DNA from 3 places in the Schinkia azotoformans genome. Region 3 is predicted to be linked to each of the others. Evidence: riboswitches for the same ligand, from Rfam matches in the RefSeq annotation. Region 3 holds a riboswitch; each other region holds the start of a gene.
The links. Region 3 has a riboswitch for cyclic di-GMP ahead of P9E47_RS00025 (EAL domain-containing protein). Riboswitches for the same ligand answer to the same signal wherever they lie in the genome.

Region 1: another riboswitch for cyclic di-GMP. It lies ahead of P9E47_RS13265 (anti-repressor SinI family protein); the one in region 3 lies ahead of P9E47_RS00025 (EAL domain-containing protein).
Region 2: another riboswitch for cyclic di-GMP. It lies ahead of P9E47_RS01320 (CZB domain-containing protein); the one in region 3 lies ahead of P9E47_RS00025 (EAL domain-containing protein).

What each region holds. Positions count from the first base shown of each region.
Region 1 covers NZ_JARSMD010000021.1:84,068-88,426, reverse strand. Annotated here, with positions in the region: gene P9E47_RS13285 (YojF family protein) at 1-88, shown strand, start outside; gene bshB2 (bacillithiol biosynthesis deacetylase BshB2) at 111-773, shown strand; gene P9E47_RS13275 (helix-turn-helix domain-containing protein) at 978-1,295, shown strand; gene P9E47_RS13270 (helix-turn-helix domain-containing protein) at 1,341-1,679, opposite strand; gene P9E47_RS13265 (anti-repressor SinI family protein) at 1,752-1,913, opposite strand; cyclic di-GMP riboswitch class I at 1,935-2,017, opposite strand; gene P9E47_RS13260 (YbaK/EbsC family protein) at 2,303-2,803, shown strand; gene P9E47_RS13255 (iron-sulfur cluster biosynthesis family protein) at 2,836-3,111, shown strand; gene P9E47_RS13250 (class D sortase) at 3,176-3,781, opposite strand; gene sipW (signal peptidase I SipW) at 4,112-4,359, shown strand, end outside.
Region 2 covers NZ_JARSMD010000001.1:291,825-296,183, reverse strand. Annotated here, with positions in the region: gene P9E47_RS01335 (hypothetical protein) at 1-223, shown strand, start outside; gene P9E47_RS01330 (3-oxoacyl-ACP reductase) at 266-1,009, shown strand; gene phaC (class III poly(R)-hydroxyalkanoic acid synthase subunit PhaC) at 1,223-2,278, shown strand; gene P9E47_RS01320 (CZB domain-containing protein) at 2,377-2,736, opposite strand; cyclic di-GMP riboswitch class II at 2,716-2,799, opposite strand; gene P9E47_RS01315 (methyl-accepting chemotaxis protein) at 2,980-4,359, opposite strand, start outside.
Region 3 covers NZ_JARSMD010000001.1:918-5,276, reverse strand. Annotated here, with positions in the region: gene P9E47_RS00035 (helix-turn-helix domain-containing protein) at 1-121, shown strand, start outside; gene P9E47_RS00030 (competence protein ComK) at 271-735, shown strand; cyclic di-GMP riboswitch class I at 1,026-1,113, opposite strand; cyclic di-GMP riboswitch class I at 1,295-1,380, shown strand; gene P9E47_RS00025 (EAL domain-containing protein) at 1,460-2,179, shown strand; gene P9E47_RS00020 (VOC family protein) at 3,065-3,418, shown strand; gene P9E47_RS00015 (protein-export chaperone SecB) at 3,854-4,306, opposite strand; gene P9E47_RS00010 (hypothetical protein) at 4,319-4,359, opposite strand, start outside.

The sequences.
Region 1 (4,359 bases), on a different contig from region 3:
CGATGAAAAAAATCGGCTATTATTAGCGGGGCATGATGCAAATGGGAAACTTGCTGTAGCGTGTCAGTTAAGTAAGGAACCATTTTAGAGAGGAGTGTATGACCGTGGAAATGGAAAGACATGTTTTAGTTATTCTTCCACACCCAGATGATGAGGCCTTTGGGGCTTCAGGAACAATCAGCCTACATAGTGAAAAAGGGACACCTGTTACTTATGCTTGCTGTACCCTTGGTGAAATGGGACGTAATATGGGGAATCCGCCCGTTGCGAATCGCGAAACACTCCCATTAATTAGAAAAAATGAACTTATAAATGCAACTAAAGCTATTGGTATTACAGATTTAAGGATGCTAGGTTTACGTGATAAAACATTGGAATTTGAGGACATTGATGAGCTGGCCGATCGTTTTCGAGCCATTATTGAAGAAGTAAACCCATCACTCGTCATTTCATTTTACCCGGGCTATAGTGTCCACCCGGACCATGATGCTACAGGGGCAGCTGTTGTTCATGCAATGAAGCAAATGCCAAAAGAAGCTCGCCCTAAATTACAATGTATGGCATTTTCGAATGACTGTTTTGAAAAATTAGGAGAACCGGATTTAGTTGTTGATATCACTTCTGTTCAAGATAAAAAAATTGCCTGCATTCTAGCCCATGAAACGCAAACAAGTGCCGTTATGGAAAATTTGTCTGAAAAACTATTGAATAAGGATCCTGATGCATTAGCATGGATCAGTACTGAACGCTTTTGGACGTATAGATTTGCTTAAGAGGACTCGATTATGAGTTCTTTTTTTTGGGGTTCATCCTACTCTCTCTTTAAGTAAAATAGCTTTGCATATGAATGAAAGGTAGAGTATACTTTAATTGTATGTTCTATATAAAGAACGAATGTGTTTTTTAGAGGTTGCGTTCTTAATAAAATGTTGGAGGGAGGGATTTTCACTTAATTAATATTATGAAGGGGACATAATATGAATGGAAAGAAAATTCGGGACCTACGAATGAAGAAAGGGATGTCATTAACAGAGCTGGCAAAATTATCGGGAATTTCAAAGTCTTATTTGAGTTTTATTGAACGAGGAAAACAGACAAACCCAAGCATTGAAGTGATTGAAAAAATTTCAAAAGCATTAAGTGTTGACCTTCAATCATTACTAACTTCCAATAAACTACAAAAACAAATCGACCCCCAAAATCTAGACAAAGAAGTGATACAGCTGGCGATTGAAATGAGTAATTCAAATATCGATAAAGAAAAATTAAGACAGTTAATAAATCTGCTAAAATAAAAAGCTGGGATGAATTAGTAAAACCATTCCATCCCAGCTTCTTTTTTATTCATTTTCATTATTTTTCCGTTGTTCGATCTGCCATTTTGTGAATTCTAAAAATTCACGAAATTGTTCTTTACTTACCCCAGATTCTGCTGCTTCCTGAGCTAGCTTTATCCATTCCGGATCTAATGAATCTTCATTGGCCCCAGCATTTATAAGTGATTGAACACTTATATCTAAAACTGCTGCTATTTTTTCTAAAAATTGAACAGAGGGATTAGATTGAATATCCCGCTCAATCGAGCTTAAATAGGATTTTGCAATACCTGCCTTTGCAGCCAAATCTGATAGTGAGAGCCCCTTCTCTTTTCTAATTGTTTGGATACGTTTCCCTATCATTGATATCTCCCTAAGCGTATGATTTATAATAACATCTTATCATGAATGTTCATTATTAGAAAGGCTCATATCCTACATTTCAACATTGTCGCTATTATTTCTTAAAAATACCCTTATGTCCTCAATCGATAGTCCCATTGATTTTGCAACTAAAAGTAATTGTAACCACTCTAAATCAATTGTGGGTAGTTTAATGTCTTGAGTCTGAGAAGACTGTGTACTTTGAGTATCCATATTTCCCCCTGGTTTATTACTTTTGGTAGCCCAGCTATCAAAGTTATGCCTTAGATCTGTGGCTTTGCGTCCCTGTTTTGCAAGCAGGTTTGCCTTTTTCAAAGTATGGATTTTGACTTTCGAACAAAATCTTCTGTATTGCTAATAAGAATAATTTTTTATTGGATGCATCCCCCTTGTTGGATAAATTTATTAGTACTTTCGTTTTAGTGAATTAGGGAATTTGTAATAGTTCATCTAATTTTATTATAGGGTTTCCGATTTATTGCTACCTTTTCAGGGTGAAATATCGACAAAAATACATCAAACGTGGAAAGCCATATTTTTCTAATTCTTATAAAGATATGATATCATTTTAAGTAATACGTATGAAAGAAAGGATGTATAATTTGTCTCTTGAAAATGTAAAAGCTCATTTTAAAAAGTGGAATCGTGAAAAGGATGTCATGGAATTTGATACTTCAAGTGCAACGGTTGAACAAGCCGCTGAAACTATTGGGGTTATTCCAGCACGAATTGCAAAAACATTATCATTTAGAGGAGAAGACGAAAAAGCGATATTAATTGTTGCTGCCGGCGATGCCAAAATTGACAACAAGAAATTCCGCCAAACATTTGGTTTCAAAGCCCGAATGCTCACGCCGGATGAAGTTCTGGAACAAACAGGACATGCCATTGGTGGAGTGTGCCCGTTTGGCTTGGCCAATGATTTAGATGTCTATCTCGACGTCTCCATGAAACGCTTCGAGACCGTTTTCCCCGCCTGCGGAAGCACAAACTCCGCGATCGAATTAACAATTGAGGAAATAGTTCAATATTCATATGCAAAAGAGTGGGTCGATGTTTGTAAAAACTGGGAAGAAGATGGGTTAGAAGAAGCGGCTGTATAGTTTTGCTTCGATAGCAATAGGGGGAGGAACTGATGTTATCTATAACTGATGCAGCCAAAACAGAATTACAAAAAAGATTAAATAAATCAGAAACAAAGAAATTCATTCGTCTGCAACTACGCTTTAGTTGTTGGGTAAAGCTGAAATTAACTTTGGATGAATCCATTCACCCAAATGACGAAGAAATCATCATCGACGGACTCCATTTTATCATTGATAAAACCCAACTCCATTACTTTAACAATAACCAAATTGATTATGTGCCAGATCAAACTGGTTTTATGGAATTTGTTGCAGAAGCAGTCTAATTGTAAAATGTTTATAAAAAGTGCCCTATAGGGAAGTCATTGAAAGACTCTCTATAGGGCATTTTTACTTCATCTTAACCGGCTTTGCCGTCAAAATATAACGGTCAGGTGCAGTCCCAACAAATGTGAACGGGTAGCAGGTCGTCACTACAAGCTCTTCATTAGGAGCGGTCGATTTAATAATTGTTCGATCATCTGCATCGACTATTTTTGTACTCTCAATTTTGTATTCAAAGCTCCCGTAGGGGAGTTTAACAATAAAAACATCACCAACCTCTAACTCTCCCATTCTCCGAAAAACAGTATCCCGATGACCAGATAAAACAATTTGATCTCCTTCGGTTGGATAGGCTGTTCCTTTGTAATGACCAACCCCTTTTTCAAGGTCATTGTCAGATGTTCCTTCCACAATCGGGAGTTCAGCATTAAGCTTTGGAATTTCTAGAATTCCAACCGTTTCACCATGGAATGGATTAAATTCTTCATCTTTTTTTGTATGATGGTCTTCATTTAGGTGATTATTTATTTGTTGGTTATGATCCTCTAGAATCTTATAAGCCTCCTTTAGAGTATTTTTTTGTTCCTCCTTTGAATTGAAATATTGAAAAACACCAATTCCAATCAGGACAATACCAGCAATGATGATGATGATAGCTATTTTTTTGACCATTATCTTAATCCCCCCTCCAAGTTTATTCGTTCTACTATTGTTCAATATATAGAACGAATGGTTCTTTATAAAGTTATGAAAAAGTAAGGTAACAGGAGAAAAAAGGAGGAAAAGCTTATTTTTTGTTCGTTATTAAGAAAATAAGGCTAATTTTCAGATTTTTCAAAGTAATCCTTTTATCATATACTCAACTTGTGAGTTCGATATAAAGAACAAAAACAACAAACCGGAACATGGGAATTTAAACTTAATAACATGTTCGTAGAAAAGAACAAATGTGTAGGAGGCGGTTAATCATGGAGTACAAATCCACGAGAAAGGGGTGGAAATGTGAAAAAAGTATGGAAGGTCATTAGCGGGTTAACAACAACCATGTTATTTCTATTATTAATAGTTATGGTCATAGCTGTTATTTCATCAAAAGCCTCTGGTGGAGGACCGAACCTTTTCGGCTATCAATTAAAACCTGTTTTTTCTGGCTCAATGGAACCGACTTTTATGACAGGTTCAATTATTGCTGTAAAACCAGTTGAAGATCTAACTAGGTTAAAGAAAGATGATGTTATAACCTTTATGGA
Region 2 (4,359 bases), 290 kb from region 3:
AGATAAAAAAATAGATGATATGGAAGAGCAATTGGAAGAAAATCTTGAAAAACAGATCACACCAGATGATTTAAAAAAGGACATGGTTACATTAAAGAAAGAAGTAAAAGAAATCGGCAGCAAATTGGATGAGGTTCTAAATTTTCTTAAAGAGGATCTAAAAAGTAACGAGGAACCGAAAACTAAAGAAGATCCAAAAGCTGTAAAAGCAAACGCAAAATAATGGTGAATTAAAAACTTACATAAATTGGGGGAGGACTTAACTATGATTAATTTAAATGGTAAAGTTGCAATCGTTACTGGGGGCGCTGTTGGAATTGGAGCTGCTATTTCAAAAGAATTAGCAAGCAATGGGGTAAAAGTAGTATTAAATTATAATAGCAGCAGCAAGGCAGCTGAAGATCTTGTAGCACAAATTCAAGCAAACGGCGGGGAAGCTTATGCTGTTCAAGCGGATGTTTCTGTTTCTGAAGAAGCTACTAAACTAGTAAATGCCGCAGTTGAAAAATATGGACGTCTAGATATCTTGGTTAATAATGCAGGTATCACTAGAGACAGTTCATTTAAAAAGCTTTCAGAAGAAAATTGGAGAAAAGTGATTGATGTTAACTTAAATAGTTCATATAACACTATTTCGCCTGCATTGCCACATCTGTCTGAATCTGACGCTGGTAGAATCATCAATATTTCCTCTGTAATTGGCCAAACAGGTGCTTTTGGTCAAACAAACTATTCAGCAGCTAAGGCTGGTTTGATTGGATTTACAAAATCTCTTGCACTTGAATTAGCTAAAACAAATGTAACTGTAAATGCGATTTGCCCTGGATTTATTGAAACAAGTATGGTTCTAGAAATTCCTGAGGAAATTCGCGGACAAATCGTGGCTAAAATTCCTCAAAAGCGTTTTGGTCATCCGGAAGAAATTGCAAGAGGCGTATTATTCCTATGTAAAGATGGAGCATATATCACCGGTCAACAGTTGAATATTAACGGCGGACTTGCAATGTAATAAGAAAAGCGGAAGCGCCTTGCTCATCGCCGTACAAACTGGAGGGGCTTCGACTGAGATAAAGGAAACTTGAATTGCGCTAGCAATTCTTAGTTGACTTATCGTAGGGAGGAGTCCTGAAGTTTGCTAGGCGATAGGCGCTGGAGCTAGACAGTGAAATGATCTTCCAAGAAGGGTGTGTACAGATTGATCTTAGAAAAACAATTAGAAGAAATGATAGATGTAATGCCTGATGAGGCAAAACAATCCTATCGCCGGTTTAAAAGAACGATGGAAGTATTAACGAAAGATCCAGAACCGGAAGTAGGTTTAACACCAAAAGAAGTCATTTGGACAAGAAACAAAACAAAATTATATCGCTATATTTCAGATAAACCTAAAAAACATAGTACTCCTCTTCTAATGGTTTATGCACTAATCAATAAGCCTTATATCCTTGATATCACAAAAGGGTCCAGTCTTGTTGAGTACCTTCTTGACCAAGGTTTTGATGTGTATATGCTTGATTGGGGTACGCCCGGCTACGAAGATCGTAATATGAAGCTTGATGACTTTATATTAGATTATATTCCTAGAGCCGTTAAGAAGGTTTTACGTACTTCAAAAGCAAATTCTGTTTCTATGCTAGGATATTGTATGGGCGGAACAATGACATCGATCTTTGCTTCCCTTCATCCTGAATTACCTATTAAGAATCTAGTATTTATGACAAGTCCATTTGATTTCGAAGACACAGGTTTATATGGTAGTTTCCTAGATGACCGTTTCTTTGATGTTGATAAAGTAGTAGAAACATTAGGAAATGTTCCCCCTGAAATGATTGATTTTGGCAATAAAATGCTAGATCCACTTTCGAATTTCATTGGTCCATATGTTACATTATATGACCGCTCAGAAAATCCGAAATTCGTAGAAAGCTGGAGATTAATGCAAAAATGGTTGCAGGATGGAATTCCATTCCCTGGTGAGGCTTATCGTCAGTGGATTCGTGAATTTTATCAGCAAAATAAATTAATTAAAGATGAACTTGTTATCCGTGGACGTAAAGTTAACTTAAGTGCAATTAAGGCAAACGTACTTAATATTTCTGGTGAGCGCGATCTTATTGCTATGCCACATCAAGTCGAAGCTTTAATGAATAAAATTTCAAGTAAAGACAAGAAATACGTATGTGTGCCAACAGGCCATGTATCTGTAACATTTGGTCCAAAAGCAGTTTCACTAACTTTCCCTACGATTGGCGACTGGTTAGCTGAGCGTTCGAATTAAATTTAAGTAGTTAGTAAAAAACTGTCTGCGATGTGCAGGCAGTTTTTTGTTTGGTTTAGATGGGACAGAGGGTCGGGAACTCCGACCCAGTGAAAAGTTTATAGTTCTGACTCTAATCTATTTAACAAATCAATAACATTGTTAGAAACCCTTTCTAATTGTACAAAAGCTTGCTCGACACCAACCATATCACCTTTTCCATAATACTCCACTTCAACTTTGGCATAATGGTGGACTTCCTTATGAGGCTCCTCCAATCGTTTAAATGTGTCCCTAGATTTCACTTGTGTAGGCAAATCCCCATAATACCACTTTCCTAACCTACAATGTTCGTGGGACTGTCCGTTTATATTCTCCTGTGTTTCTAATCCTAACATCATATTATAAACTTTCCATTTCCAAAGTAGATGATCTGTTTTTGCAACTCTTACAATATCCTTTAAAAAAGTCGGTTGCACTACTCGCTCAAAAATACCCAAGTGCCCAAATATAGGTAGTTTTTCATAGCATCTTTGTCATTAGTTTATTTAGTATTTCAAAATTCCTGATTCTAAATTCCTATTCTATTATTATCGCGAAATTCTGTTTAAAATCAATAGATTCTACAAAATATGTAATAATAATACTTTCAAAAAGAAAAAAAGAGGTTTCCCTCCGTTATCTTATTGAACAAGCGGCTCTCTTTATTTATTCGAAATGGATCAAATCTTAAATTTTGCAACCAATTCTTGTAATTCTTGTGCTAGTTTGCTTAATGATTCACTTGAGTTACTGATTTCCTCCATTGAGGCTAATTGCTCTTCGGAGGCAGCCGCAACGCCTTGTGATTGTTCAGATGCATCTTTCGCAATTTGGGCTAATTGCTCTACAGAAGCTGTCACTTGTTCTGTGTTGGCTGAAATTTGTTCTGATGCAGCAGATACCTCTTGGATTTGAGTATTAACTTGCTGAACAGCATTCAACACTTGTTGGAAAGCTGTACCTGTCTCTTGGATAACATTCTTTCCTATATCTACCTCATTAATGTTTTGCATCATCTCGTTATTAGCTATTTCAGTATCTTTTTGAATTTCCTGTATTAACTGTACAATCTGGGAAGCTGAATCACGTGATTGGTCTGCTAATTTCCGCACTTCATCGGCTACCACTGTGAAGCCTCTACCATGTTCTCCAGCCCTTGCTGCTTCAATGGCAGCATTTAAAGCTAATAAATTTGTTTGCTCAGAAATATCCGTAATTACACCAATAATATTTCCAATTTCCTTTGAACGCTCTGTTAAATTTTTAATAGCAGCTGTCGTGTTTTGTGTTCCCTCTTCAATTGATTCCATTTGATGGATTGCAGCTTGCAGGGATTGATATCCTTGTTCTGATAAAACTGTTGCTTCCTGTGCAGAACCCCTAACTGTTGTAGAGGACTCAGCAATTCTTTGGATTCCCAGTGATACTTCTTCCATTGCAATGGCACTTTGTTTTGAACTTGATACTTGGGTTTCTGATCCACCGGCCACTTCCTGGATTGCGGATGCAATTTGTTCTGTAGCTTCTGTTGCTTGTTCACTTGTTGCTTGTAGTTCTTCAGATGAGGCTGCCACTTGTTCAGAACTACTATTAATCTGTTGTATTACTTGCCTAAGATTAAAAGTCATATTGTTAAAAGCATGGGCCAACTCGCCAATTTCATCTTTATTTTTAATTTGAATTTCCTCTTGCGTTAAGTCGCCATCTGCTATTTTATCTGCAGCAATCGCAATCTTTCTTACCGGATTTGAAATGATTCGACTAATATAAAAAGCAATTCCGGCACCAAGAAGAAGAGCAATAATGCTTAATATAACTAGGACAAATTGTATCCCTTTCACTATTTCCAACGTTTGATTTCTAGCATTATTTAGTTCATTTGTTTCATTAATAATCATTTCTTCAGCCTTATTACTAATACTTTGCATGATAAGTGGGGCTTCTTTTGAAATATCATCCATGTATTTAAGATTGTTAGCCTTTTTTAAAAAAATTGTTTTTTGAGCTAATTCAATGTATTGCATTGAGTACTGATCAATTTCATCTAGCAGCTTCTTTCC
Region 3 (4,359 bases):
AAAATTACCGGATGCTCTAACTCTGTATAAAATATTTGTCGGTCGTGGCATTAGCATTGATCAGCTTTTTAACGATATGAAACCGCAATTCGAAATGCTAGTAAAGCTAGAAAAAAGGTAAAATTCCCTAAATAAATATTGCATGTACTTATTTTTCAATGATTTGCAAACGTTTTCATAAGTGGATATTATTTCTATTAGAAAAGAAAATGTCGATTGTTTAAGTTGTTAAACTATCATCAAAATATTCTAAAATAGGAGAGTGTCATTATGAAACAAATCATCAATCATTATGAGGTAAATCAAAATACGATGGCTTTATTATCGGTTGCTCATACGGAATACTCCACACTTGTACTTGAAGAAAACCAACAATTCTATGTTCGAAAAACACCTATTCAAATTGTCAAGGATGCCTGTCTAGAAGGCGGTTCTACCTATGATGGAAGACGTAGAGCTGTAAGTTATAGGACCGGTTCACAGCAAAAGGTTCCCATTCCAATTAATCCAAAAGACGAAATTTTTGCATTTCCAACCCACTCACCAAAATCGTTTGAATGTAACTGGATTTTCTATCATCATGTCAAATACATATCAACATATAAATCTCCCGACCAACTAAGCGTTCAATCAGTGGTCACATTTAAAAATGGACAACGCATCTCTTTACAAGAATCCCAATATATATTAGAAAAACAAATGCAGCGAACAGCCATGTGCATTATCGGGTTTTAATTATCCCAGGAACATAGGGACGGTTCTTGTATTCCATTATTAAATTGGAACACAAGAACTGTCCCGGCATTCCATTAAAATCTTGATAATAAACTCTTAGCTTTATGCCCATGGTATATTGCTTTAGATCTGAACTTAGATTTAAGTTCTTCACATAAGGCGTCATTTGACAGTACTTCATTGTATCCTTGTAAATAACGGTGTAAATAATAACCGACCTTCATAAAAATTTTCAACACATGGATTCCTCCCCTTAATCCACACAAATCGACGGAATAAAACTTGTTGTATTCGGAAACTGGCTGACATAGTTGTAAAACAACATTAGTCCCTATAGCTTTGCGCCACCATTTTTCAATGGCTTTGCCATTTCGTATAATCTACGTGTTATACAGAAACAATACAATATTTATAGCACCCTTGATAAGAGGCTGCGGACCTATATTGGAGGGAAGCGAAGTTTCTCTTGGATCTGTCAATACTGTGCTTTTATCCAAAAAACAAGTGGTAATTCCAACCAATATGATATATAATTTATTCTAAATTAAATATCATACCGAAAGTTAAATGGCAAACCTATTGAAAAATAGGGACGCAAAGCCACGGGCCTAACGTTATTACAACTATGGTAGCCGGGTTACCAAAGAGATGGTTATGTAAAAACTTTTCTAATCCACCTTTTTGGTGGATTTTTATTTTGCCATTGAAAGGAGGATAGAGATTTTTGAAGACTAAAAGTTTATTAAATAATTTAATTGATCAAAATCAATTTGAACATTACTTTCAACCCATATATAACCTGAATGATAATTCATCAATTGGTGGTGAATTCCTGTTAAGAACAAATATGGGCTCTCCTGATTTTATATTTAGTGAGGCAAAAAAAACAAATAGGCTCTATGATCTAGACACCAAGTCTATCCATAAAGCCCTAACGAGTTCCCATTTCATAAATAGAAGGTTTATGAAAAAAGAATTAAAGTTATTTATAAACGTCTTCCCATCGACTCTTATAAATAAAACTTTTCCTGCATTTCTAAATGATATTTTTACAAAATTCAAGGAGTCCTGTCAACACATAATCTTTGAGATTAATGAAACTGATACTTTCGACTTAAATTTATTGTTTGAAAGGGTAAAATTATTAAAAGAGTATGGATTTTCAATTGCCCTTGACGATGTTGGTAAAGGCTGGCCTTCCATGCAATCAATAATTGAATTTGAACCAAATTATATAAAACTAGATCGATATTTTTCTAAAAACCTTGAGAAATCTGTAAATAAGCAAGACATGATTAAATCTGTACTTTCGTACTGTGACAATACAAATGTAAATTTAGTACTGGAAGGAATAGAGAATGAAGAAAGTCTAAATACTGCACGAGATATAGGTGTACGTATGGCTCAAGGATACTATCTAGGTATGCCTGAAAAGATTAATTAAGAAGTATCGAGCCCCAACTTAAATAATTGAGAAGGGGCTTTTTCAGGGTGAATAGAACTTAGAAGAGAAGAAAAAACTATTTCACTTAACAAAATGCCTATATGATTCTATGGCTGAAAAATGCCCTTTCTTCTATTGTTCCAATTGTTTGAACAAAATAGGAAACAAGGGAGAGTTCAAAGTAGAAATACATCATCTAGCCAATAAATCCTCTCAGAAGATGTAGGCTTGGGGGAAAAGGCGCTTCCAATCGGCTTCCTTTTAAGAACAAAAACAAAACTTTCCTCTTTGCGTTTTTCATTTTACAATTACAATAATAAGGCACCTAAAACTAATAGTTTGAACGTTATCTGAATAAATATGATAAATACCAGTATCTTCTTCAACAATTGGGCGCATTTCTTTATTCCGAGGGTGCGTTCTTTTTGATTTAGGTGTCATAATTGAAGAACCGATGGGATGTTCCAATTGTCATTGTAGTTATTAATCTAAAGACAAATATATATACAGTATGATTTTTGACCGTAATCATCGTAAATAACGAAACAAAATCAGCCCTTTTCTATCTTTGTTTACTTATTCAGTAAATAATTATAGTTTACAACGTAAACAACGATAGGACTTTACTTGGAGAGGTGGGTATGATAGGCTCGTTTGCCTGATGAAACAACTGCTTCAGCCTTTCAAGACAAATCGTACCCACAGAGGCTCCAAGTCAAGTCCTTAAACGCCATTCTACGGTTACATATAAACAATGATAAAAGGTGCATCATTTCAATGTTTTTTTACCGATACTGTATATATGCCATCCTTCAGTTGAATAAGGGATCTTTATAATGTTAAATAGTGGTAAACAAATTAAATGAGATACGAGGAGGATTTGTGGTGAAGATTTTAAAAAAGCTGGTCCGCATTTATGTAAACGAACTTGACTCTGCAATTGCTTTTTATGAAAAATTAACAAACCATAACGTTGATATGAGATTTGAAATGCCACTAAAAAATTTAGAATTAGCATCGATTGATGACTTATTACTTATTTCCGGTAAAGAAGAAGATTTAAAACCTTTTAAACAGACAAAAGTTACTTTTTTAGTGGACTCAGTATATGAATTTAAAAATTTCTTAGAAAACAATGGTTCAACAATAATTAGAGAACCCTCTCGAGTTCCTACAGGAAAGAATATGATCGTTAAGCATCCAGATGGGTTAGTTGCAGAATATGTTGAACACATCTAATCTAGATTTCACTAAACCAGCTAATAGAAACTCCTTGCTATTCCACAATCGGACGCGATTGTTGTAGATCATTAGTCTAATTCCTCGGTAAAAATATGGAGGTATTAGACTTTTTTATCTTTCAGGTCCCTTAAAGTTATAATCCATGTTTTCCTGATCTTACCCCATTGGTAAATATGTTAGCAACAAGTGGTAAAACCTATGACAATCGCTGGTAAAAAACATGGCAGAAGTGGTACATTCTTATGACCGTAATCACATATCTCTATAATTTAAGATTGATAACAGAGCCACAAGCAAAAAACGGCTCAAATTAGAACACGCGAACCGCCCCCATGTTCCATAAATGTCGTATTTAATGTCAAAATATTCAGTTAATTACAAAAAAATAAGCAGAATAAGAATATAGACCATCTCAATGCATGCCTAAGGTCCCTATTCTAATTCTGCAAATTCATCTTCATTTTCCTCAAGTTCATTTTCATTTATCATAGCGGCTATGTTCAATGTTGGTAAAATTACAGGTGCCTCACTACCTTTGCTAGTAATGTCTGACACAAGACTACGTAAATAAGGGAATAGTATTGCTACTGCATTCACCTTATAAAAATTAATAATTTGATTTTCATTAACCACGTCAATTTCAGATAATATCTCAAACAAGCCAGATATTCGTACCTTTACATAAAAACTAGTTTCTTTTAGGTTACTATCCCCCAACTCAATACCGAGTCCCACAATTGCCTGACTAATATTTTCGGGATTTACATCGAGTTTAAAAAAGATGTTGGGGTGTAAAGGTTTTTCTTCTTCCACGGTTTTGTACGGGTTATTTTTATAAGTTGTTTCTAATACATGATAATCTCTAAATTGTAATACTGCCTTCATATTCTATACTCCTTAAGAAGCCCAAGACCATTTTCCATGACTGTCAGTAACAA